4 regions of the Pseudobacillus sp. 179-B 2D1 NHS genome follow, and region 4 is predicted to be linked to each of the others. Evidence: riboswitches for the same ligand, from Rfam matches in the RefSeq annotation. Region 4 holds a riboswitch; each other region holds the start of a gene.

Region 1 (5,995 bases), on a different contig from region 4:
TTTTTGTTTCAGTCTCCTTTATGATAAGAATCAATCTTTGGCTCTGAACTAAAAGGTAAAACGTTTGGCAGCCCATCTGATTCAATTTTTCCGGGATAACCAGTATAAGAATTAGGCTTCAAAATCTTTTATCTTAGCATCCGGTCTTAATACCTTTTCCGGATTAAACTTTGCTAACGGCTCGCCATTTTTTACTTTATTGACCCAGTCATGATTGGCAAGAGCGCCCTTTCCTAAGGTAACAACGTCGGCCTCGCCTTTTTCAATGATTGCCTTTGCTTTTTCTGGATCTTCTAAATGGCCGTTAGCGATAACCGGAACTTTGCCATACTTTTTTGCTAAGGCTGCTAAGGAGGGACCACCATCACCAAAGGCTGAATCAGTAGCAACGGTCCCCTCTCCTTCCGGAAATGCGGGCTGCCATGCTTCATACTCCGTCACATGGATAAAGTCGAGACCAGCCTGACCTAACTGGCCAAAAATAATCTCTGCATCTTTTTCTTTTCCTGCCCACTTATGCTCATAATCATTCACTTTTCCTTGGGAGATGCGAATGCCAACCGTAAAATCTTGTCCAACGGCCTCCCGGACACTTTTTGATACTTCCGTTAATAAACGTACCCTATTTTCAGTAGAGCCGCCGTACTCATCTGTGCGCTCATTTGTATAATCCGTTAGGAATTGATCGAGTATATACCCATTTGCCCCGTGAATTTCTACACCATCGAATCCCGCCTCTTTGGCACGTTTAGCCGCATTCACAAATCCATGGATGACTTCTGTTATCTCTTTCTTTGTTGCTTCTCTCGGTGTTTGGAACGGACCTTTTCCTCCGTAAAACTCCATTTGCTCTCCTTTTGGCTGAACAACAGAAGGTCCGATGGTTTCCTTTACAAAACGGTTTCCTTGAGAAAGGGCGCCCGCATGCATCAGCTGGGCAACTATTTTTGCGCCCGCTTGGTGGACAGAGTTTACTACTCTCTTCCATGCTTGTGCTTGTTCGCCGTTAGCAATGCCCGGCTGGTTTAAGTACCCTTGACTATACTGTTCATCCGGATAAATGCCCTCCGTAATAATGAGCCCAAAGCCGCCGCGGGCAAATGACGTGTAATAGGAGAGCATTTGCTCAGTTGCCCGCCCTTCGGAGGTGGCACTTGTACGCGTCATTGGGGCAACTCCTACCCTGTTATCTAGTGTGATGTTGCCTACCGTTACTGTTTCAAATAATAACTGGGTGTCTCTCAAATTTAAAACTCCTTTCCTCGATAGAGTCACTTATCAGTATGCTCCACTTAATAAAATTTTTTCGTTAACAGCCATCCATATGACAGGACATGCCTTCGATTGAAATAGCTGCTTTTTTCTTTTGAATCTCTTCATTTATAACTTGCTCAAGCGTTTCTTTAGATCGTATTCCTCCGATAGTCGTGTTCCCAATGACGAATGTTGGCACGGCCGTAATGTTCACTTCTTCATAGGCATGTGTTAGCGCCTTTTGGTGTGCTTCTTTATAGGTTCTTCTCTCCAAGGCTGTCCGATACTCCGACTCATTAAGCCCAATTTCTCCAGCTACTTTTGTTAGCACATCAATGTCCCCAATATCTTGTTCTTCTTGAAAAAAGGCACGAAGCATCCGATCATTATACTCGTTGCCCTTTCCTTTCTCTTTTGCATATTGATATCCTTCAAACGCCAGATGTGTGTATGGCTGTGGTGATATGCTTGGCAAGACGATAGCAATTCCCATACGCTCAGCCAACGGATAGACCGATTGCTTCCAGGTACTTTGCAAATAGTCTCCCTCAGGCTTTAACGTTTCATTTGGATAAGGACGCAGCTCGAAAGGCATCCATTCTACTTCTACATCCTTCCCTTTGATCGCTTCTTTTAACGGTTTTTCTGCCAAGAAACAAAAAGGACATACATAATCTGAATATACCTTAATCTTTATAGTCATTGCGATCTTCTCCTTTTCTTGCATGATTGTGTCGCACATCTGACCTATTCCCTTGACTGTGAAGGAAATTCATCACACATTCGATTATTCTCCACCTACTTTTGTATTTTATTTTGTTGTGCATTTTTCTAAACATCGCCATATGCACCTTTACACTCATTAATCATTGCTTATATGTGTATTTTCAAGTAAGGTATCTTGTTTGCATGTTTTTATAAATTTTATATTTGAATTTTGCACAATATGTAATTAGTTAAAAATTTATAGTCTTAGCTGATTAGTATAAAAAACAGCTCAACGGTTTGTTAAGCTGTTCAGCGCATTTCTGAGGAATTTTTAATTGGATAAAGAAAGAATTTTTAACGCCCAAGCAATAAACCGCCATCGTTTAGTTCCATATACTGTCTTCTTTTTCTTTTTGATACTATGATATATTTGCAAAGCAGCCTCTTCTGGAGATGCTGCCCAAAACAGTTTATCAGGTTCGCCTTTAGCCATTTCCGTATCAATGAATCTGCATTTAACGTCCGTGGCAAACACGTTTTCCTGTTGCATTTTTAGTTTTTTTCGGATGTTCATCAAGTAGTTGGATACGAAAGTTTTTGAGGCATTGTATAAAGGAGCAACCGGATTAGCCATTAATGCTCCAACCGATGATAGGCCGAATAAATGACATGCATCCTTCGCTAGAAAATGATGACATGCCACGTTCACTGTCATTACAAAACCTGAAACATTCTCATCTATTGCCTCCTTTGACAATCGACTTATGTATTAGTTGTTCTTGGAGAGCAAGGAGCTTATCTTCCCTTCTAGCGGCTAACCCGACAATATATCCCTTATTCGATAAAATTTCCGCCAATTCTTCGCCTATGCCGGAACTTGCGCCTACAACTATCGCTTTTCTCAAGTCATCCTCTCCATAGTTCTATTCTTATCTTTTCCAGATTCTTTAGTATTAGAAATCTTTTAATAAACGCTAAACCAATTAGACGTTATTTGGTTTGTCTCTTTCTACTAACTATAATCTGTTCTTATGACGATCGACGAATTGTTTTTTATTTCATCATATTCTCGAATTCTTCAATATCCTTATTAAATTCGGATTGCGTTTCTATGATTATTTGCTGTAAATCATCGGTTATTTGGCTAATCCTTCTTACTTCGTTTGAAATGTTTTCTACATTCATATTCATATTTTTAACGGCATGATCAACCTGACCAGCCAATTTCCGCACTTCATCAGCGACCACCTTAAAACCTCGTCCATGTTCTCCCACCCGGGCAGCTTCAATAGCTGCATTTAAGGCTAGCATATTCTTTTGTGAGGAAATATTGCGTATAAGTTTAGATATCTCACTGATTAGATCTGTTTGCGTTTTTAATGATTCGATGGCCTGAATTTTTTCAGAAGAATTGGTGACAATTATATTGACTAATTCTACGGGCATATCTTTTAATTGAGAAATGATTCCCCTTGTATAATTTTCTCGTTCTGTAATATTAGTGGCGATTTTCAGAACAGCTTCCACTTCCCCGTCCGCATCTCGAACCGGAATATAGGTCGCTTCGAACCATAGTAAATTTTCCCGCTTGCTTACTCTCTGAATTTTCTCTTGGAATTTGACTCCTTTTCCAAGGTTCATCCACAAGTCTTCATACTGCCTGCTGTTTCTAAACGCTGGCCTGCAAAATTGCTCATGCTTCATATTTTTCATTTCACTGGCTGTATAGTCCAAAGTCTTTGCAAAGTTTTCATTCGCCCAAATCACTTCTCTGTTCAAGTTAAATTCTATCATTGCTAAGTTGGACTCCAATGCCGTTACAACAGCTGCTTCGTTTAATACTTGCGAAGTCATTTTTTACCCCTCTCATTGTAGGGGCAGCCCAGCCATCATAACCCATTTGGTTTTAGACCTGTCGGCTTTGCGTCCTAATCTTTCGACAAGTTTGCTTTTCACATTTTTAATAAGTAATAGTTATATTATAAATCTTTTTATTGGCAATGTTATAAAATTTTGCAGAAAATAAAAAATCACTATTAGGCTACTGCTATAAGATGAAAATAAAGTTATTTCATTTTATAACGTCAAACAAGCATACCCCCGTTCAGACTTCAGAACGGGGGTAATTCGATAGAAGATGCTTTACTGCGCTTGAAAGATAACTGATACGCTGACTTTCTAATTGATTATCATTACTTTTTTGAAACTGGTATCCATATTTCACTTTTGAAAGTGGGTGAAGTTACATCTTTATTTTCGTTCCACAGGATTTCTGGACCTTCTATTTGTTCATAATTTGAGGATGGGAACCATTCAGAATAAATGCGTCCCCATACATCTTGCAGCGTATCCGGAAATGGTCCGATGGCTTCAAATACAGCCCACGATAGAGCAGGAACTTCAAGCTGTGTTAGATGATCAGGACACGCTTTCGTTGTTGCCACGCCAATATAGTGATCAAGTTCCCCTTTTTCCTCCATCCTGCCTTCAGAAAAGTTGGTGGATGCACTAAGAAGTCCTATAGGTTCGACATTAGAAAGTTTTTTTAGAGTATTTATCGTTTCACTATCTAAGCTTCTCCACATAGAGGCAATGTCCGGATTAACTCCGTTGAAAATAATAGGAACTCTTTTCTTCATACCCACGATGCGAAATGCCTCTTTTTCTTCCATTCGATAGTTCATTTCATTTCCTCCTTTGATTGATAAATGGAAGGTCATTCGTGGATAAGCTTTAAGTGAATGGCCATTACTTCTAGCCTCTGAAGGTGTGATGCCATGCAAATTTTGAAAAGCCCGTGCAAAAGAATCGGGGGAATTGTATCCATATTTTACGGCAATGTCAATGACCTTTGCGCAGCTGTCTTTAAGCTCAAACGCGGCAAGAGTAAGCCGTCTGCGCCGGATGTACTCTGATAATGAAACACCTGAAAGAAAGGAAAACATCCTTTTAAAGTGATATTCGGAGCAGAAAGCCCGTCTTGCTACTTCTTTAAAATCAATCTCATTCGTAAGGTTTTCTTCAATATATTGTAATGCGCCATTCATATCTTTAAGCAAATCCATTGATATGACCTCCTTTATCAAAAGAATAGCAAGAATCAAATGCATCCATCCGACTTTTCGTGCACAATTATGTAGGGTTAATTTATAGATAATAAAACGTGTTATTCAACAAAATAGTCCAATTGAAGAATAACAGAAGAAGAATTTTCAAATAACTTTATCTTTAATGTAACATCTTTACTTATAATTAAACGACTTTATTGTAAGTCGACAACTGGATGTTTTATAGAAGATAGACTCATGCAACACTACAAAACTGATGCTACTAGAACTTTTGCACAATGAAAAGCGTTCGTAACCATTCCATGAAGAAAGGGATAGATGATAATGTTAACTTTTCAAAGATTAATAGCCAGCAAAGACTTTGAATTTTATAGAGTTATTACTCCTGACTTTGATAATGTAGGATACTTAATATTTTATGATACTCACCGGAAAACTGTCTTAAGTGATAATACGGTTTTATCCGAAAGTGGGATGAGTGAAGAGGAATTTGAAGATTATGCTAGAGCTAATCATATTGCTGTCTTGTTCTTTTCGTATTTTGAAACTCACCATGAGAAATATGATAGTGAATTTCGACAAATATTAAATTTTGTTGACGGCATGTTAGACTATAAACCAGATACCACTTATTTTATGGATGTTTACACTATTGATAAAGAACTGGAGTTTGGTTATCCTAATGAATTCGAGAAGGTAAGTGAATTTGCAAGTTATTTAGTAGAGAGAGCAAATAAAGAAATTACTATTCCAAAAATCAGTAGGAATTCTTTTAAACACTTAACTCAGTAATAGAAATGTTAAAATCAATATTTCAACAAGAAGCTTTAATTCATTCTAAAAACAAAAAAACATAAAAATCTCTGTGAAAGTTAACAGGAATTTCCTTTGCCAAGTTGTTTTTCAACAACACAAAAAACTCATTTTGGATATGAATGAGTTTCATTTTATCAACAAAAGGGGTT
Region 2 (5,995 bases), on a different contig from region 4:
TTGCAGCAGGGAATTTTAACAGAAGAAGAGATTGAGCTTATTTTAAATCCTTTTGAGATGACTGAGCCAGGCATTGCTGGGGCTGCTTTTTTACGTGATAACGCTGTCGCTAATAAATAACAATTAATATAAAAGAGCTTCCGAAAAAACATGGGAATGGTCCATTTTCGGAGGCTCTTTTCTTTACTGAAATAACAAGCGTCTGATGAAATTCTCTTCCCTGCATATATTCCTCGACGTACGTGCAAATTAAGGAAACCTGAACCGTCATAAATTGGAGGAATAATAATGAACCTTGCAGATTTTTTAATTATTTTAGGATCCGTGCTGCTGGCCGTTATTTTCATTATATTTATTTCTTTTCTAGTGTATATGATGTTATTTGATCGGAATCAGAAAAGCCACTCCATTTTAAGGAATTACCCACTTCTTGGAAGAATTCGTTATTTTTTTGAGAAGATTGGACCGGAAATGAGACAATATTGGTTCAATAGTGATACGGAAGGCCGGCCTTTCTCTAGAGAGGATTACGAACATATTGTTAAAAGTGCAAAATACAGCCGTGATGTTGTCGGATTTGGATCAAAACGTGACTTTGAGGAAGAGGGATTTTTCATACGAAATGATATGTTTCCGAAGCTGACAGAGGAACTGAAAGTAGACAGAAAAGAAAAAGTGTTAACAAAAAAATATATTTTATTAAAAGATCCTCTTTTTATGCAAAGAGAGGAAAAGCGGGAGGATGAAGAGGCACTCGCTTATTTGCTGGATGATGAGGAGGCTGTGGTGATTGGCCCAACTACTAAGCATCCGTTTATTTTAAAAGGACAGATTGGCATGTCAGCCATGAGTTATGGATCATTGGGAGACAAGGCTATTACCGCTTTATCCGAAGGGTTAGCTTTAGGAAAAGGATCTTGGATGAACACGGGAGAAGGCGGATTATCCCCTTATCACTTAAAAGGCGGAGTCGATATTATTATGCAGATCGGTCCTGGTTTATTTGGCATACGGGATAAACAAGGAGCAGTCGACTGGGAAGAATTAAAGAAAAAGAGTGAAATTCCGCAAATTAAAGCGTTTGAGATCAAATTGGCACAAGGGGCAAAGGCGCGAGGCGGACATATTGATGCCGAAAAAGTAACACCCGAAATTGCCGCTATACGTAAAGTTGAACCTTATAAATCAATTGATAGTCCAAACCGTTTTCGGGAATTTAGCGATGTGCCCTCCATATGTGAATTCATTGAGAAAATTCGCCACCATACTGGGAAACCAGTGGGAATGAAGATTGTCGTCGGCAGCAATAACAGTGTAGAAGAATTGGTTAAATATATGAAGGAAACCGGAAAAGGACCTGATTTTATTACAGTGGACGGAGGAGAAGGGGGCACAGGAGCTTCGTACCAGGAACTGATTGACAGTGTAGGGTTGCCGATTAAATCCGCTTTGCCTATTCTTGTAGCTACTCTTCAGAAATATGGGGTGCGTGACCGGGTAAAGATTATCGCTTCCGGCAAGCTGTTTACCCCTGACCGGATTGCAATTGCTCTTGCGATGGGGGCTGATCTCGTTAATATTGCGCGTGGATTCATGATTACAGTAGGATGCATTCAAACATTGAAGTGTCAATCGAATATTTGTCCGGTTGGAGTGGCCACCACTGATCCAGATCTACAAAAAGCACTTGTCATTGATGAGAAAAAATACCGGACAGCCAACTATTTGATCACCCTTCGGGAAGGATTATTCCGTCTTGCAGCAGCTGCCGGCTTAGAGTCGCCTGTACATTTTAAACCTCAACATGTTGCATACAAAGACGATAAGGGGGTTGTTACGCCACTTGCCGACATCCTCCGGGAGGTGGAGCAGCAAATAGGGGGGGATCAGAAACTAGACAATCATCGGGAAGAGCCGTTGCGAAAGTCGCCTCCTCTAGGCACAGAGCTTGTCTAAAGTGGGTGTCACACAGTGAGTTTTAGATAACTAATTGCTTTTGCTACATTTCTTAAACATTCCTTTCTTCTCCACCGATAATAAAGGTGTAAAAGGCAAACCTGGCGAAAGGCAGGGACGCAAAGCTACGGACCTAAGCAGCAGAGACTGTATGGCCGCCGGGCTGCCATTCTCCTCAGCATTGAAGAGCAATGGCTTTCAACAAAAGGGGGAGAACGGTGTGTACAGCGTAAAGAATGTGTGTTTGTTGATAGTGATGGCATTCATGGCAGGAAGTGCAGTATTTCTGATGACAAGTGACAGAGCGGCAGCAAATGAAGTGACGGAGCCGCGGTCAACTTGGCTATGGGATACACAGGAAATTGTTACAAGCAAAGATAAACTGCTTGCGTTTATGCAGGATCGTCAAGTGGGACGAGTATATTTGCAGATTGATCAGAGCATTTCAACAGAGCATTATAAAGAATTTATTAAACAGGCAGCAGCAAAAGGAATTCAAGTGCATGCGCTGGACGGTGCTCCTTCCTGGGTTTCCAGCAAGGGGCTTGCCCAGCAGCGAAGTTTTTTCTCCTGGGTAACCAATTACCAGGTGAAAGCATTGCCGGAAGAAAAGTTTAAGGGAATTCATTTAGATGTGGAACCGTATTTATATGAGGGATGGAACAGTCAATATAAAAAAACAGTTTTAGCTTATCAAACACTTTTGATAGAGGCCCATCAATCCGCCCAGCGCTTAGGTCTGCCTCTTGCAGTAGATATTCCATTTTGGTTTGATGAAAAAAATTACAGCAACACTTTAGGAAAAGGAAAGCTATCAGAGTGGGTCATTGCAAATACGGATGCCATTACCATTATGGCTTATCGGGATACTGCTGGCAGCCCGAACGGAATAATGGAGCTCGTTCGAAATGAGATGAATAACGCTGCAGCAAAGAATAAAAAAGTTTCTGTTGGAGTGGAAACAGTTCCTTCCACGGAAGCTGACTTTGTTTCTTTTTCTGAAGAAGGCGAGACATATATGTGGGAGCAATTAGCGATCGTTAAGTCTTATTACGGCAATCTTTCAAGTTTTGAAGGTTTCTCTATTCATTCCTTGCAAAGCTGGATGGCATGGCAGTCATGAAAATATCAAGCGCAACTTTTCTAGTTGCGTTTTTTTAGTTGTTTTAGATGTCTTTTACTGAATTTGTGTCATGTTTTAAACATTCCCAAAAAAATTTTTTTTATAGACGAGACTAGCTCTATATTTAGATGATAAATGTCCGATATAACTTAATAAAAACTTTACAAAAAAGGGGCTAGACAATGAAGATTCTACATGATTTGAAGATATCACAGAAATTATTAACCCTGATTATTCTCTTTGCTGTTATTACAAGCATTGTCGGTGTAGTGGGATATAAAAATATGAAAGAGATGGCTCATGGTTCAGAGATAATGTATAAGGAGCACTTGCAGCCGCTTGATTGGCTTGGGAGGATAAATGCCAATAACCGTGCAATCGATGCTTTCACCTTGGAAATTATGGTCACTAAGGACCCGGCCAAATACGAAGAGTTGATGAATAGCATTAATCGAGCAATAAAGGAAAATAATGCATGGATGGAGCAATACAAAAAAACAGAATTATCCTCCGAAGAGAAAGAAGGATTAGCAGTTTTTCAGAAAAGATTGCTTGAATTTCGAGAGCTGAGGCAAAAAGTGCTTGATTTGGCTGCTCAAAATAAGAACGATCAGGCATATGCTCTTTATAATCGAGAAGCTTCTCAGAAACGCCAGCAAATCAATCAGGCAATTAATGACCTTCAAGATTACAATGAGCAATTAGCGAAGAGAATTAAAGAGAAAAACAACGAGAAATTGGGAACAGCTAGGCTGATCTTAATTACAGTTAGTTTGTTGGGAATCGTTATTTCGATTTTCATTGGGCTCATGATTACGAAAATTATCGTCAATCCGATCAAACAAATCCAATCTTTAATGTCCAGGGCGGAAGACGGAGACTTTACGGTTGAAGGAAACTATCGCTCTAAAGATGAAATCGGCCAGCTGGTGTCCTCTTTTAACAACATGATTAATGGCTTAAAGCAAATTATTAAAACAGTGAGCGAAACATCTGAGTTGGTTGCGGCTTCTTCTGAAGAATTAAGCGCAAGCGCCGAACAAAGCAGCCGCGCTGGCGAGAGCGTATCTACTAATATTGAAGAATTGGCTAAAGGATCAAGCCGCCAATTAAGAAGTGTGGAAGAGAGCACAAAAATTATTAATGAGATGGCAGGTTATGCAGAGAAAATCACTGTTCATGCTGAGCAAGTGTCACAAAAAGTTTCCCAAACGTCTGATATGTCCTCTGAGGGAAAGCAGTCGATTGAAAAAGTTATGCAACAGATGAATTCCATCAATGAAAATGTTACAGGGTTAGGAGTTTCGATTAAAGAACTTAGCGAAAGCTCAAGTGAGATTAGGAGAATTAATGAGGTGATTACAGCGATTGCTGCTCAAACCAATCTTCTTGCCTTAAATGCTGCCATCGAGGCAGCAAGAGCAGGAGAAGCAGGCAAAGGGTTTGCTGTAGTTGCTGATGAAGTACGGAAGCTTGCTGAACAATCAGCAGCCTCAGCCGAGCAAATTACAAATTTGATTCAAATCATTCAAAGTAACACAGGACAAACCTTACAATCTATGACCTCTGCGGCAACAGAAGTAGAAGCAGGCCTTAATGTAGTGCAGGAAGCCGGAGAATCATTTGAGAAAATCGAAATTTCCATTCATGAAGTCGTCTCCCAAATTAAAGATGTTGCTAGCGCGATTAACCAACTATCTTCAGGTACTGTTCAAGTTGCCGATTCAATGAATGTCGTTAGAAATGTAGCTGAAGAGTCAGCGGCAAGCAATGAAAGCGTCTCAACAGCAACAAAAGAACAATTAGTTTCGATGGATGAGATTTCCACAGCTTCTGCGACTCTAGCAAAGATATCCGAAGAACTGCAGCAGTTGATTATGAGGTTTAAAGTGTAAAGGATGGAGACAGAGGAAGGCTTCTCGTTTTTTGCAGGTTTGAACAATCTGTTTCATCCGTTAATTGAAAGAACCCCCGAAAGAAGACATTTTCTTTCGGGGGTTTTTGATAGGAGCCTGACAGTTACAGTCACGAGTAAATTAGATCTTAATTGTTTTTCTGAACATCAAATGTATGAGCGCAGAAAACAATTGAAGAGGTGACGCTTCGTAATTACAAGGAAAATTTCGTGATTGTCAAGGTGAAATAGTGAGATTGAAGGCTTGACCGTCTTTCTACAGGAGGACGGTTTAGCCGATTGTCATTATTCATATAGAAGGAAAATATCCCTATGATAAACTTTTATGCATGATAAAGGATAAAAGGCTTGTTCTGTTTGTTACACCGAGCTTCTTATAAATATTTTGCAGATGCTTTTTTATCGCATGTAAGCTGACAAATAAATGGTCAGCCATTTCTTGATTCGTGAGACCCGTTTGTAAAAGTTTGCAAACTTTTTCTTCACTAGGTGTTAAATGTACATCCTCCATCGGAATATTCCTAAAGGGGTGTTTCAAAATGTAGTAAAGCTTCATCGAGATAAAGTGTGAAAGGAGATCGATGCTTTTGGCCGCTTCATCCTTAAAGCCCGCGTTTTCTTGTTCTCCTACAAAAGAGATTCCGCCGATTGGCTTGTTTTGATTCATCAAATAAACGCCCATTTCATGATAAATGTTACCGGGCTTCATGAAGTCATTATAAAAAAGACTATTTTCATATTCTTGTTTAGATACCATATCTTCTATTCTTAGCACTCTTGTATTGGATAGCAGGGAAGATACACGTATAGGCAATAGAAGGTCCTTGTCGGAATAGTCACTCATATATTGGCGAAGGGATTGTTCGGGTGTATTTCTAGTGACAGGACTGTAAATCTCTCCTTCCTCCCTGCATAGCCAGAAAATTGAGCGTTCGAGCCCAAAATATTTATCGAATAAAAATAGTACCTGTTCCCGGAATTCTGAGAGTGTCTCCAGATCA
Region 3 (5,995 bases), on a different contig from region 4:
GCCGACTACCGACCCTCTTCCGAATACACAGTTTACAACACCCGCTGGCATCCCAGCTTCGTCAAAGGCTTTCATGACGTGATAAACAGACTTCGGAGTAAGATCTGCTGGCTTAATCACTATTGTGTTTCCATAAATAAGAGCTGGTGCGAGTTTCCAAACTGGAATAGCGATTGGAAAGTTCCAAGGAGTAATTAATGCAATTGGGCCAAGTGGGACACGGTTCGTATATAAAAGTGTGTCTGCATTGGCAGATGGAATCACGTCACCGATTGGCTGAAGACCTTCTGCTGCGTAATACTCTAGAATACTAATGGCACGCTGTGTCTCTCCAATTGATTCTGCAAGTGTTTTACCTTCTTCAAGCGCCAAGTCCCGCCCTACTTCTTCTATATTTTCACTTAAGATCGCTGCTGCCTTACGCAGATAGGATGCCCGTGTTTGGGAAGAGCATTTTTTCCATGACAAAAACGCTTCCTTCGCTGCTGCTACTGCTTCTTGAACATCCTCTTTTGAGCTAGAAGGAAATTCCCCTAGAATTTCTCCATTATGAGGACTTGTATTTTCTTTGTATTCCCCTGTAATTGGTTCTTTCCACTGTCCATTAATGTAATTTAAATAACGCATTGTTTCTCCTCCTCTTTCAACAATAATCACTTATACTGCTTTATCAAAAAAGCAATCGGGCATCTGTTCCTATCAGTTTGTCTATCTATCGTTCACTCGCAAATGAGTGGCAATGTTTCCCCAGACTATGCCGAAAAGTGAGAGGGAATGCGGATTCTACATTTGGTAAAAGTGTCGTGAATAGTGGAACTTTTTTTAGTTTAGCATATTTTCAGTTATTAGAAATAGCGAAATGGTTGTCTTGCAATCAAATGTTAGATGATTTTTCAGAGACCTGTACTTCATTCTGATTTCCTTCCTCTTCAGCTATGTATGAGCTTTTTAAAAGGAATGCTTTTATTAAGATAAACCGTCTCACCATGTAAAAGAATTAACTCTTTTCTTCAATATTCGCAATTAATTTTTGCGCCTCTTGCTTTAAGGTCACTTTATCCACTTTTCCTTGAACTAAAGGAATATCTTCCAAAATAAAAATCTTATCCGGAACCTTGAAACTGGCCAAACGGTCTCTACAATAATTGTAAATCTCGCTTAATGGAATTTCTTTCTTTTTGATAATAAAAGCAATGACTTGTTCGCCAAAGATGGCATGAGGCATTCCTAAAACCGCTGCTTTTTCTACTGCTTCATGCTTCGTTAGCATTTGTTCAATTTCGCCCCGGATAACCTGTTGTCCGCCTTTCTTGATCATATCTTTTTTTCGACCAACGACTTTAATTTTTTGCTCACTCGTGATTTTCGCCAAATCTCCTGTACTAAACCAGCCTTCTTTATACAGTTCTTCTGTTAGCTCCGGGCATTTATAATAGCCAAGAAATTTACAAGGTGTTTTAAAATGTAATTCACCTACGCCTTCTTTGGATAGATTCTCCAAATTATACGCCACTCCAGGTGTTAACGACCATTCTACTCCCTCCCGAATATCAGACTCTGTGTACATAAGGGCTCCTAATTCCGAGAGACCATACATACTAGTGATTTTACAATGATGTAAGGGGTCAAGTCCTTCAAAAAATTCGGCCGTAATCATTTCCCCAGCCAAGCTTACTTCCGTTAGCGATTTAAGCACAGATATATCACTAACTTTGTCAAACATACATAAAGCTTTGAATAACGAAGGACTGGTCACTAGTTTATTCGCAGGATTCCACTTCATTAGTTTTAAAATTGCCGGAAAACTAAATGATTCAGTAGCAACAATCGTGATTTGAGAATGAAGCCCCGCCAGCAGCCAGCAAAGCCCATACAACACCGATGTTGGAACCACCAGGAAAACCTTGTCTTCTTTTGAGAGGCTAGCCCCCTTAGTTAGTGCCCTTTCGGCAAACTCAAAAAAGGCTCTATCAACTATTATTCCCTTTGGTGTTCCCGTGCTGCCGGATGTGCACCCGATGATGTAAGGCGAGTGGTCCGCTTCCCTTCGTTTTGGTTTCCCAGCAATGATCTCCGTTTTCCATTCATGACCATCGGCTGATTCAATGATCGCAACCTCCTCACCCACAGAGCCTGCCCATGCCCGCACAGTTTTTTCTAAATAGAAACCGTTGTGTTCCTTGACTGTAAAGACGATATGCGGATCAATAAAGGATAGGATTTGAGTTAAATCTTCTTTTCTTAAGAGTGGGCTTATCGGGACAACTGTTCCGCCTAACTTGTTCACCGTGAGTAAGATACTTAAAAAAGTAGCCACCCCTGGTACAATGATCGCTACTTTTTTCCCTTTGATATCACCCATATCTTTCAAAATTGAATGATATTCTTTGACACTTTTCTTTAGGTCTCCTAACGTGTACGTCCCTGTTTGTGTAATTAGAGCTCTTTTAGATAAATCTGCTTCTTCACAAAAAATCCAATTATATAAATCCGTCATACGGACCTTCCTTTCGTAAGAAAACGTGCCATCTTTTCTAACATGTATAGCATGTATCAAAAAGAATGAACGCTGCTTTCAATTTCCTTTAAATTTAGACCATCAAGCACATTAGACAACTCTTGTTTTACGTTGAATTTTTATTAGTAACATAAGTTTTAAGCAAGCTTTCTATAATTAACTTTAACAGAGCAGCTTAACAAAGAGGGCGCCTTTTAAAAAAACATATTTTTTGATGCTTCGATAAATAGTTGCATGAACGCTTCTATTCTTAGAGAGTTTTTGTTAACTTATCTATTAAAAATTAAATTCCCTCTTAATATTCCGCATCTTCCCCCTACAATTTAGTGAAAGTCATACAAAAAGGCCTGCCAAAGATTGGCAGGCCTTTTTGTATCAGGGTACTCTCATAAAGAGCATCCCTGATTTTTGCCCAATCCTCTTTCTGTAACCAGGAGGCCATAGCTAAAAAATAACCGCAGGCCCTTAGCTTTGCGTCCTTATCTCTGGACAAGCTTTCCATCCTCGTTTGTAAATACAGCTTATTCCTGACAAATCTTAAGTCACAGAGCCTTCTCATGGTTATGATAATCGTTCTAAAAGTAAATGTAAACATCAATGTATAAATTAACCATTTCTTGTTCATATTTGACGAAAAGACCAATTATAGTTATTGCTTACTTCATATTTCTTCGTAGCAAGCTCTTTTATCATCGACGCTCACTTAGCTTATAAGCCCCCAAAATACATAGGCTCTTTCATTAACATTCATTAACGAGTGATGAATGGTAGAAAGAATGAAAAACTCCGGTACGTCTTCTCAGCCTATGAGTGAGCAGTTTCCTGCACACTCTCTTTTCCCTTTACTTTGTCAATCTTATCGATGAACATTTGAAACACTTTTTTCTTTTCTTCCAAATCCTTGATTTCTTCCTTTAGCTGATTAAACCTCTTTTCAAAAGGGGTATGATAAAGCTCACGGATATTGCGAATAATGTCTTCGTTAATTGTTGACTGAATCACTTGTTTAGTGATGCTGAATTTATAAGAATACACCTGTAGTTCCCGCTTGATTTCCTCGTATTCCTTATCTATATCTTTTAACAATTCGCCAATCTCGCGTTTCCATTCTTCTAAAGACTTCTTTACATGTTCCTCCATGTGTGGACTCCTTTATCCGTCATAGTATGTATCTTATTTATTGCTACCTTTCATTGTAGCAATTGAACTTTTCATCTTCTTTTCTATGAAATTACATGGAAATAAAAAATGAGTAACATCTTTTATTTTTTACCGTAACAGAAAAAAAGATTGCTGTATTTTCTTAAATCTTTTTCCTTCTATAGTAGAATGGACCCCTTATCTTGTTCTTTATTTTCTGTTACGATTAATCGGTAGATGAAAAACTATCATATTATGGAAGATTACAAAAATCATAGGAAGTTTTTTGAAAGAAAGGAGTCTATTATGAGAAAACTAACTGCGTTTTTCCTCACTCTTTTGTTGGTTCTCCCGATTATACCCTCTCCCTCTGCCGCAGATGACATCAGCGGTGCATTAGAAAAAGAAATGAGAGCGATGGTTGAGAAAGGAATTGTCTCTGGCTACGGAGAAGGACGCTATGCCCCAAAGGAAAAAGTAACAAGAGGACAATTCGCTGCTTTCTTAGCGCGAGCTCTTCATTTAAGTGGCGGAACGACAACATTTTCTGATGTTCCCCCTACATTAACACTGGCACCAAGCATCAATGCAGCAGCCCAAGCAGGGATCATTTCTGGTTATTCAAACGGGAAATTCGGTCCTGATGACTTTATCAACCGGGAACAAATGTCCGTCATGATCGACAATTCGCTTGATTTTCTTAAAGTATCGAAAATAAGAGGATCGCTTGATTTTACTGACGCCAATGAAATCACCTCCTCTATGTTCCGGTTAGCTATTGCTCACATGGTAGGACTTAATATTACCGCTGGCATTCCAAATGTTGATAAAAACAATAACAATCTCGGAACCCTTAGGTTTGAACCGAAAAGCCACACAACACGCGAACAAGCGGCGGCTTTTATTTATCGAATGCTTAAGGTTGCTGAAAAAGAAGAAGAGCCCGAGCCGGATGGGCCATTTAGAGTGGGAACAGTGGACGCAAACGGCAACCTGAATACCGGCGCTAAAAGCTTTGATACATACGAAAAAGCCGCAGCGGCTATGGCAAATGATCCGGCACAAGTTATTATGTCCGGCAACCAAATCGTTAAAATGAATGCCGGCATCGTCGTTGCTAAACCGACCGTTGAACATGCGGCCACATTAATCTATGATTCTTCATTAAAAAACTTTTATTTCAATGTGGACGCCGGAGCTTATGGTACTCCTCCAACTGAATTGGAATACGTCACATCGGATGCAGAAAAAATAGAAATCAAAATTGCTGGAAAAACAGGTTTTGTCAAGCACAGCGATGCCTACCTTTTGCCTCAACCAATGATTAAGCGTCGAGCTTATTATTCAAAAGAGAACAACGGCCAATTGGTTCATCATTTATATAACTTTAATACAGATAAGTTTGTTACATACAGCGTAGGCCCTGCCCCTTCATTCATGAATTCTGGGGTGGAATATTACAGCTGGGATGGTGTTCATTTTAGAACGAAGCAAGGGGAAGCAGGAGCAGCTTATCAATATTTCAACATGCTATCTGCCCGTGCTAAAACAAATTATACTGCAGCTGACTTAGATCGGTATATTGATCAGGAGTTAGCAAGAAGAGAACAACTGCCAGGCTCTACATATAAGGACGCCACAAAGCTTAGCAAACTAAAAGGAATGGGCTCTTATTTTAAAGCAGCCGAGCAAAAATACAAGATTAACGCCCTGCTAATGCTTGGTATCTCTATTAATGAAAGCCAATTCGGCATGAGCGGCAATGCGTTGCAAAAAAATAACCTGTTTGGCCTGAACGTAACGGATAATAATCCGGAGAACGGCGATGCGTTTAAAACGCCTCAAGACAGCATCAATAGTTTTGCCAATAATTTCTTGAATAAAAAATATATCCCTATCCCACAAGATGGCCGGTTACTTTATCAAAATGGCGCTCACCTTGGCAATAAAAATAGCGGAATCAACGTAAGATACGCTTCTGATACAAACTGGGGCTACAAAGCAGCCGGTCATATGTATACACTGGATAAGGCAATGGGCGGCAAGGATTTTGTTAACAATCCTGCTCCATATTCAATCGGATTGACCACACAGTTGGTAAATGTGAGAAGCGGAGCTGGAACAAGCTTTGCCAAGCAGTTCACTTACCCTTCAGCCGGCTATTCAGTCGTCATTGTTGACACGGTTAAAGGAACAGATGGATCAACCTGGTATAAAGTTCTATCCGATAGTTTGGAAAATGAATTTTCCTATATTCATTCGGACTATATTAAAAAAATTAATATTGCCCGTTAAATAAAACAACGGTACGCTTTTCATTTGCGTACCGTTGTTTTG
Region 4 (5,995 bases):
CCATGGCTATCGATTCCCTCCAAATTTGCCTGGATTAAAGAGGCCGCTACAATCTTCGAGTCGTCCTTTGCCATTCCACTCTTTACGAGCACCGTCTCACAAAAACCCTTTAAGTCCATCGCTGTATAACTGTACACTCCATGCTCTCTCCTTTATACTTGCATAAAATTGAATGATCATAGATTCAAGGAACTTTTTATGGACTGAACAACAGGGCGCCTCCCCTTTCGACTGGTCGTTTTAATATTATGAATATGAAAAAAGCTATCCATCCTCTACTCTTTTATATTAAGATGACGAAAACTCTATACTTTATAGCAGTCATCTACTATGCACTAGAACGGAGAGCTTCCTTGCCTGGTTGTTCGTTTAAAAATTCTAAAAGCTATTTATAAAAACGCGCCTGCTAGCAGGCGCGTCAATTAGAAACGGTATGTAAGTGTTGGCCATGTTTAAAAAACCTTTTTCCATGCTTTGAGCAATGAAATAGGTACTGGTAGTCATAATAAAACAGCAGAACTACTTATAAAAATAAAATACTTTTCACTGCTCCTTCCTTTTGCTTCCCATTTAAGTTTTCTTATCATCCACTCTCTGGACAAATCCTGTCATAATCACCAAATAAAAATAAGGAAGCCTCCTTCCTTAAAAATGGGCTTCCTTGCTGAAGGCATTATTTTAATTTTTCCTGCAGGGCTTTCTCTACATGACTTGGTATGTATTCAGATACGCTGCCATTATGAGAGTAAATTTCCTTTACGATACTCGAACTAAGAAAGGAATATTTTTCACTTGAATGGATGAAAAATGTTTCCGCTCCTCTGTATAAGCTTTTATTCACCATGGCCATTTGTGCTTCATACGCATAATCCGTTACTGTTCTTAAGCCTTTAACAATGGCCCTTATATCGTTTTTCTTCATATAATCGACAAGCAAGCCTTGAAATGCCGTTACTTTTATTTTTTCGTTGCCAACGAACGCTCTTTCAATCATCCCCTTCCTCTCTTCAATAGAAAAGAGAGGACTTTTCTTCGAATTCACCATGACAGCTACTATTAGCTCATCGAAAAAATCACTTGCTCTATTGATAATATCAATATGTCCATTTGTAACCGGATCAAAGCTTCCTGGGTATATAGCTTTCATTTCATTCTCCTGGTTTTTTGTTAATAATAACATTTGCCTCGGTGTGATTGGAATAGTTTTATCTTTTCCATGTTAATTTATCCAATACTCTTTTACTCCATTGCGGCCTGGCAAGGTCTTCTTTTTATTCCTTGGACAGCTTAAGATGCTACTTGAATTCCAGATTTCCCTTCCATTCATATATGTAAATCGGAGAGAGAGCGATATTATTCATACCGGTCATCTTTCCGTATAGTTGGATGGAAGAGCTTAACTTTGGATGCACCTCTATCCTTGCTTTCTGCTCGGTCTTTTTCATCTTTCTTTAACAATCCATCTAATATTTTTAAAGCGTCCTCAAACTCTTTATAATTAATTTGCTTAGTCGCCAATAAAGAGCAAAGCATCGCATAAGCAACCGGTTTAGTATCCATCTCTACTATGACATGAATATCAACATCAGAATTTCCGCTATTTTCAACTTCCGCTTGTCTGAATTCATTGTCATCCATTCTTCTTTCCCAAAATGGTCGGCTATTTCTATAGCCAAATGGAAATCTTTGTGGCTCAGCCATTTTATTTTCTCCTTTCCATTCATTTTTAGGTGGAAAGAACAGCTGACTCTTCCCACCCTATAACATTAAATATCAAATCGTTGATTCTGTTCTTGATCTTGGTCTTGGTCCTGGTCTTGGTCTTGATCTTGATTTGAATTTGCTCTTGAGCGTACCCTTGCAGTAGAATCTGAATCAACACGAATATCGAAACGGACACTCGTATTACCGCTGTTAGAAACTCTTGCAATGTTTGTATTACGGTCAATGTTTTTCAAGTCATTGTCATTATCATTGTCATTTCGTAAATCAATTTCATCTCTATTTTGCAAATTGCTTCTTACGTCAATATCATCTTCAATGTCCACATTTGTTCTTACGCGGTTTTCTGAATTAGATCTTGAATTTCCGTTGTTGCCATTGTTGCCTCGGTTTCTATTGCCTCGGTTGTTGCCTGGGAACCATATTTCACTCATGCTTTATCCCCCCTTTCTGTTTCTTACTATAATTTATTCCTCAGGAATGTTTTTGAATGGACAAACTTCTCAGGTTATTAGCTTGTTTTTGTGAGAAAGAATAATATGAGAACGTTTGTCACAAGATATATGTTGATTGGACTCTATATTAGAAATGAGGATAAGTCGATGTACTACTATAAAGAGGAATTAATCAATATTATTAATCCTGATCAGCCCGATCCTGAAGCCGCAAAAGTCCTGCAGGAGATCTTGGGTGGTCATTTTGGTGAAATGCGAACCATGATGCAATTTTTCTTTCAGAGCTCTAATTTTAGAGGAAAAGACACCCAATATCGCGATTTGCTCCGCGGCATATTCTTAGAAGAAATTGCCCATGTAGAGCTTGTTCAAAATACGATTAATCAATTGCTGAACGGCTCGGGAGAATCTGCTGTTCCGGGAAATGCTGGGGTGGACGGGGCTCCTCTTGATGATGCGGTTAGGCATGCCAATCCCCACCATTATATTATTGGCGCCCAGGCCTCCCTTCCCGTAGACGCGAGCGGAAATCCATGGAATGGATCGTGGGTATACAGCCACGGGAACCTCATTGGGGACCTGCTTGATAACTTAGTTCTTGAATCTACTGGAGTTTTGCAAAAAACACGCATTTATGAAATGAGCTCCAACCAAACATTCCGTGAAACACTCGCTTTTTTAATCGTCAGGGATAACGCCCACCAAAATGCTTTTGCAAAGGCACTCGAGACACTGGGCGTTGATTGGGGTAAGCTATTCCCTGTTCCTAATTATGATATCAATAAATATCCTGAATGCAGAAAGTATGTGGAAATGGGGTATCACAATGCCCAATTTAACTTTAGATTGGATCCAACAAGAATCGGTGAGATTTTCCAAGGACCATCACCGAGCCGGAACAAGGGAGACCTGTCGGTTATAGATCCGCCGAAAGGTTTTCCTGTTCCAGCCTTACCAGAGATGCCTAACGAACATAGCCCTGGAACAAGGGATTTAAATTTCTAAAAGTAGGTTTAGACAAAAATCCTACTAGTTGACAGCAAAACGGATTTTTAGCTTCTTTTTGTCCCGGCTATACTTTAGTCAAACCTATAAAATAGGCTGTCCTCTTCCAATTAGACTAACATGGAGGGCAGCCTTCCTTTCGTTTCTATATTTTTTCATCTAAAATTTTCAAGTGACATATTTCGACTATTTTTTGCATTTTTTTCATTATTCCGGTTGCCCTTCTGCTAAATAAATAGTAATATAGTCGTGGACTCTTAGTCTAATATATGCCAAGCGTTTTATCCATTGAAGAACAAGCAATTGAACAGTAACTTTCACATGCTTTGTCTCTTTTACGTCGCTTTATTATAGGCACTCCACTGTTCATCTATTGAACGATTGCTATAATTCATTGAAGGGCAAACTCCATGAAAATGGGGGACGCAAAGCCACGGGCCTACAACAGTGATTCTGTCATGGCAGCCGGGTTGCCAAGTTGAATATCTTTCAACTTGCTTATACAGCATTGCCTTCTCTGAATGTACTGTAAATTTTAGTGAAGGTGTGAAATATGGAGAAATCAGTATTAGTCGTTGACGATTCACTTTTTATGAGAACTTGGCTAAAAAGCATTTTAAAGGACAATGGTTATGAAGTATTAGAAGCAGCCGATGGTTTAGAGGCGATAGATTCCTATGCTCTTTATAAGCCGAATCTAGTTTTAATGGACATTACGATGAATAAATTAAATGGTATAGAAGCTTTAAAGGAGATTATGTCATTGGATCTTTCTGCGAAAGTAGTCATGTGTTCTTCTCTGGGCCAAAAACAGCTTATAATGGAAGCTCTAAAAATAGGAGCTAAAGATTTTATTGTGAAACCTTACTTTGATCGATTAATTCCAGTGCTGAATAATGTAAATTAATTTCTGACAGACTAAAGCAGTAGCTGTTCTTGAGATTATTTTAACTTTTCCTATCTTTATAGCATTCTGTTTTATTCTTATCCTTAGCTTCTCTCTTCCTTTTAAAGGGGGTGTCGCAAGCTATGAAGGACTTCTATTTTTCTTTTCATCAAATGATGTAACTTTTTTGAATCTTCTGTCGAAACACTTTTTCTTCATTTTTTCTGGTTGTATAATATATCCAAACGCGTACGAACGTGAATTTTCAGATATATGATTAGGAGAGATAAAAGGTGGTTATACAGGAAACACTTGAAGAGTTAAGTATTCGAATCAATCAGGTGCGTCATTTAATGATTTCAACTGGCCTGCGCAAAGGGCTCGATGATGATGAGACTTTAAAATATAGCGAAGAATTGGACGAGCTTATTAATAAATATCAACTGGTTACCTGGCCTTGCCTATCAAAAACTAACTGAGCAGACTATTGGTTTTTAATCTAACTGCCTTCTATCGTTTGCTTTTCTATTAATAGATTAGAAATTCCCCCAGTTTTCTTTGCATATCTCGCTCATTTCTGGGTAAATTACTTGCAATCAGGGTTACGGCATCCACCTTCACACGCCAATACCAACGAGAAAAACCTTGATTAGCCGGGCCAATGTCCGGCTTTTTCGTTATTTTCTTACTCCATTAAAAAGGAGAGAATCACCCTATTTAATCATTCTAATGAATATGACGAACAGACTCTTCCTGCTATAAGGTTAGAATATCATACCACTAATCGCCCTCTAGCGCTGTTTCTGTTTTTCTAGCAGTTAAACAATAAAAAGTCCTGGCCTGTCGTTTGATTATCTTATTTATCAAACGACAGGCCAGGCTGCTTAACAATGATTTATGGAAGGATGGCTATAAAAGGATGAATCACTCTCTATTCTTCCTTTACGCGCATTAAAAATCGTTTCGTCCGTTCTTCCTTAGGGCGACTAAATATTTCTTCAGAGGTGCCTTCCTCTACGATAACTCCTCCATCCATAAAAATAACACGATCAGCGACCTCTCTCGCAAAGTTCATCTCATGTGTTACTACGACCATGGTCATCCCTTCTTGTGCTAAATCTTTCATAACCTGGAGTACTTCCCTCACTAACTCTGGGTCTAATGCAGAAGTAGGTTCGTCATAGAGCATGACCATCGGCTTCATGGAAAGCGCGCGTGCGATGGCTACCCTCTGCTGTTGTCCTCCTGAAAGCTGAGAAGGATAGTGATCACATCGTTCACCGAGCCCGACTTTTTCAAGTAATGTTCTTGCCAACGTTCTTGCTTCCTCGGGTTTCACTCCTTGAACAACTACGGGCCCTTCCATTACATTTTCAATAGCCGTTTTATGTGGAAACAAATTAAATTGTTGAAAAACAAATCCTGTGCTTTTTCGTAACTCTCTGATTTCCGATTTTCGCTTTCTATTGGATACTCCGTCTGCTAAAACTTCATGCTTTCCGATTTGGATGACCCCTTCTGTCGGTTCTTCTAAAAAGGTTAAACAGCGAAGCAAGGTAGATTTACCAGAGCCGCTTGGACCCATTAACACTACTACTTCACTTTTATTGACCGTTAAATCAATGCCTCGAAGAACTTCGTTCGTGCCAAATCTCTTTTTAAGATTAGTTAATTGAATAATACTCATAGACCTCTCCCTTTACATCGATATTGAGAAGCTGTATTTTCAAAGCGCAATATGCTGGGAAGTACGTTTTTCTAATTTGTCGAGCATGATAGAAAAAACCGTAATAATAATCCAATAAATAGCAGCTGCTAATAAATAAATCGTTAACGGCTCAAATGTTTTAGCGATAAGAAGAGATGACATTTGCAAGAGCTCTGTAACGGTAATAACGGATATAAGGGAGGTATCTTTAATCAGAAC

What was found. A riboswitch is a leader RNA that binds a small molecule or an ion and turns the genes downstream of it on or off. The one in region 4 is predicted to bind cyclic di-GMP.
Region 1: linked by a shared signal. The riboswitch ahead of ACH0BF_RS01300 (methyl-accepting chemotaxis protein) and the one ahead of ACH0BF_RS06435 (response regulator) in region 4 are both predicted to bind cyclic di-GMP.
Region 2: linked by a shared signal. The riboswitch ahead of ACH0BF_RS03575 (amidase) and the one ahead of ACH0BF_RS06435 (response regulator) in region 4 are both predicted to bind cyclic di-GMP.
Region 3: linked by a shared signal. The riboswitch ahead of ACH0BF_RS03540 (class I adenylate-forming enzyme family protein) and the one ahead of ACH0BF_RS06435 (response regulator) in region 4 are both predicted to bind cyclic di-GMP.

What each region holds. Positions count from the first base shown of each region.
Region 1 covers NZ_JBIQDP010000001.1:230,443-236,437, reverse strand. Annotated here, with positions in the region: gene ACH0BF_RS01320 (NADH:flavin oxidoreductase) at 112-1,245, opposite strand; gene ACH0BF_RS01315 (DsbA family oxidoreductase) at 1,310-1,957, opposite strand; gene ACH0BF_RS01310 (Rossmann-fold NAD(P)-binding domain-containing protein) at 2,294-2,677, opposite strand; gene ACH0BF_RS01305 (SDR family NAD(P)-dependent oxidoreductase) at 2,697-2,867, opposite strand; gene ACH0BF_RS01300 (methyl-accepting chemotaxis protein) at 3,016-3,816, opposite strand; cyclic di-GMP riboswitch class I at 3,836-3,922, opposite strand; gene ACH0BF_RS01295 (AraC family transcriptional regulator) at 4,155-5,027, opposite strand; gene ACH0BF_RS01290 (hypothetical protein) at 5,355-5,822, shown strand.
Region 2 covers NZ_JBIQDP010000002.1:249,497-255,491, reverse strand. Annotated here, with positions in the region: gene aspA (aspartate ammonia-lyase) at 1-120, shown strand, start outside; gene ACH0BF_RS03580 (FMN-binding glutamate synthase family protein) at 289-1,956, shown strand; cyclic di-GMP riboswitch class I at 2,041-2,127, shown strand; gene ACH0BF_RS03575 (amidase) at 2,177-3,079, shown strand; gene ACH0BF_RS03570 (methyl-accepting chemotaxis protein) at 3,262-4,974, shown strand; gene ACH0BF_RS03565 (helix-turn-helix transcriptional regulator) at 5,305-5,995, opposite strand, start outside.
Region 3 covers NZ_JBIQDP010000002.1:241,011-247,005, forward strand. Annotated here, with positions in the region: gene ACH0BF_RS03535 (aldehyde dehydrogenase family protein) at 1-627, opposite strand, end outside; gene ACH0BF_RS03540 (class I adenylate-forming enzyme family protein) at 998-2,497, opposite strand; cyclic di-GMP riboswitch class I at 2,941-3,028, opposite strand; gene ACH0BF_RS03545 (hypothetical protein) at 3,323-3,658, opposite strand; gene ACH0BF_RS03550 (S-layer homology domain-containing protein) at 3,965-5,953, shown strand.
Region 4 covers NZ_JBIQDP010000004.1:240,080-246,074, reverse strand. Annotated here, with positions in the region: gene ACH0BF_RS06460 (Ldh family oxidoreductase) at 1-137, opposite strand, end outside; gene coaD (pantetheine-phosphate adenylyltransferase) at 674-1,147, opposite strand; gene ACH0BF_RS06450 (hypothetical protein) at 1,354-1,701, opposite strand; gene ACH0BF_RS06445 (hypothetical protein) at 1,767-2,156, opposite strand; gene ACH0BF_RS06440 (manganese catalase family protein) at 2,325-3,182, shown strand; cyclic di-GMP riboswitch class I at 3,573-3,660, shown strand; gene ACH0BF_RS06435 (response regulator) at 3,736-4,089, shown strand; gene ACH0BF_RS06430 (aspartyl-phosphate phosphatase Spo0E family protein) at 4,362-4,547, shown strand; gene ACH0BF_RS06425 (amino acid ABC transporter ATP-binding protein) at 5,000-5,755, opposite strand; gene ACH0BF_RS06420 (amino acid ABC transporter permease) at 5,795-5,995, opposite strand, start outside.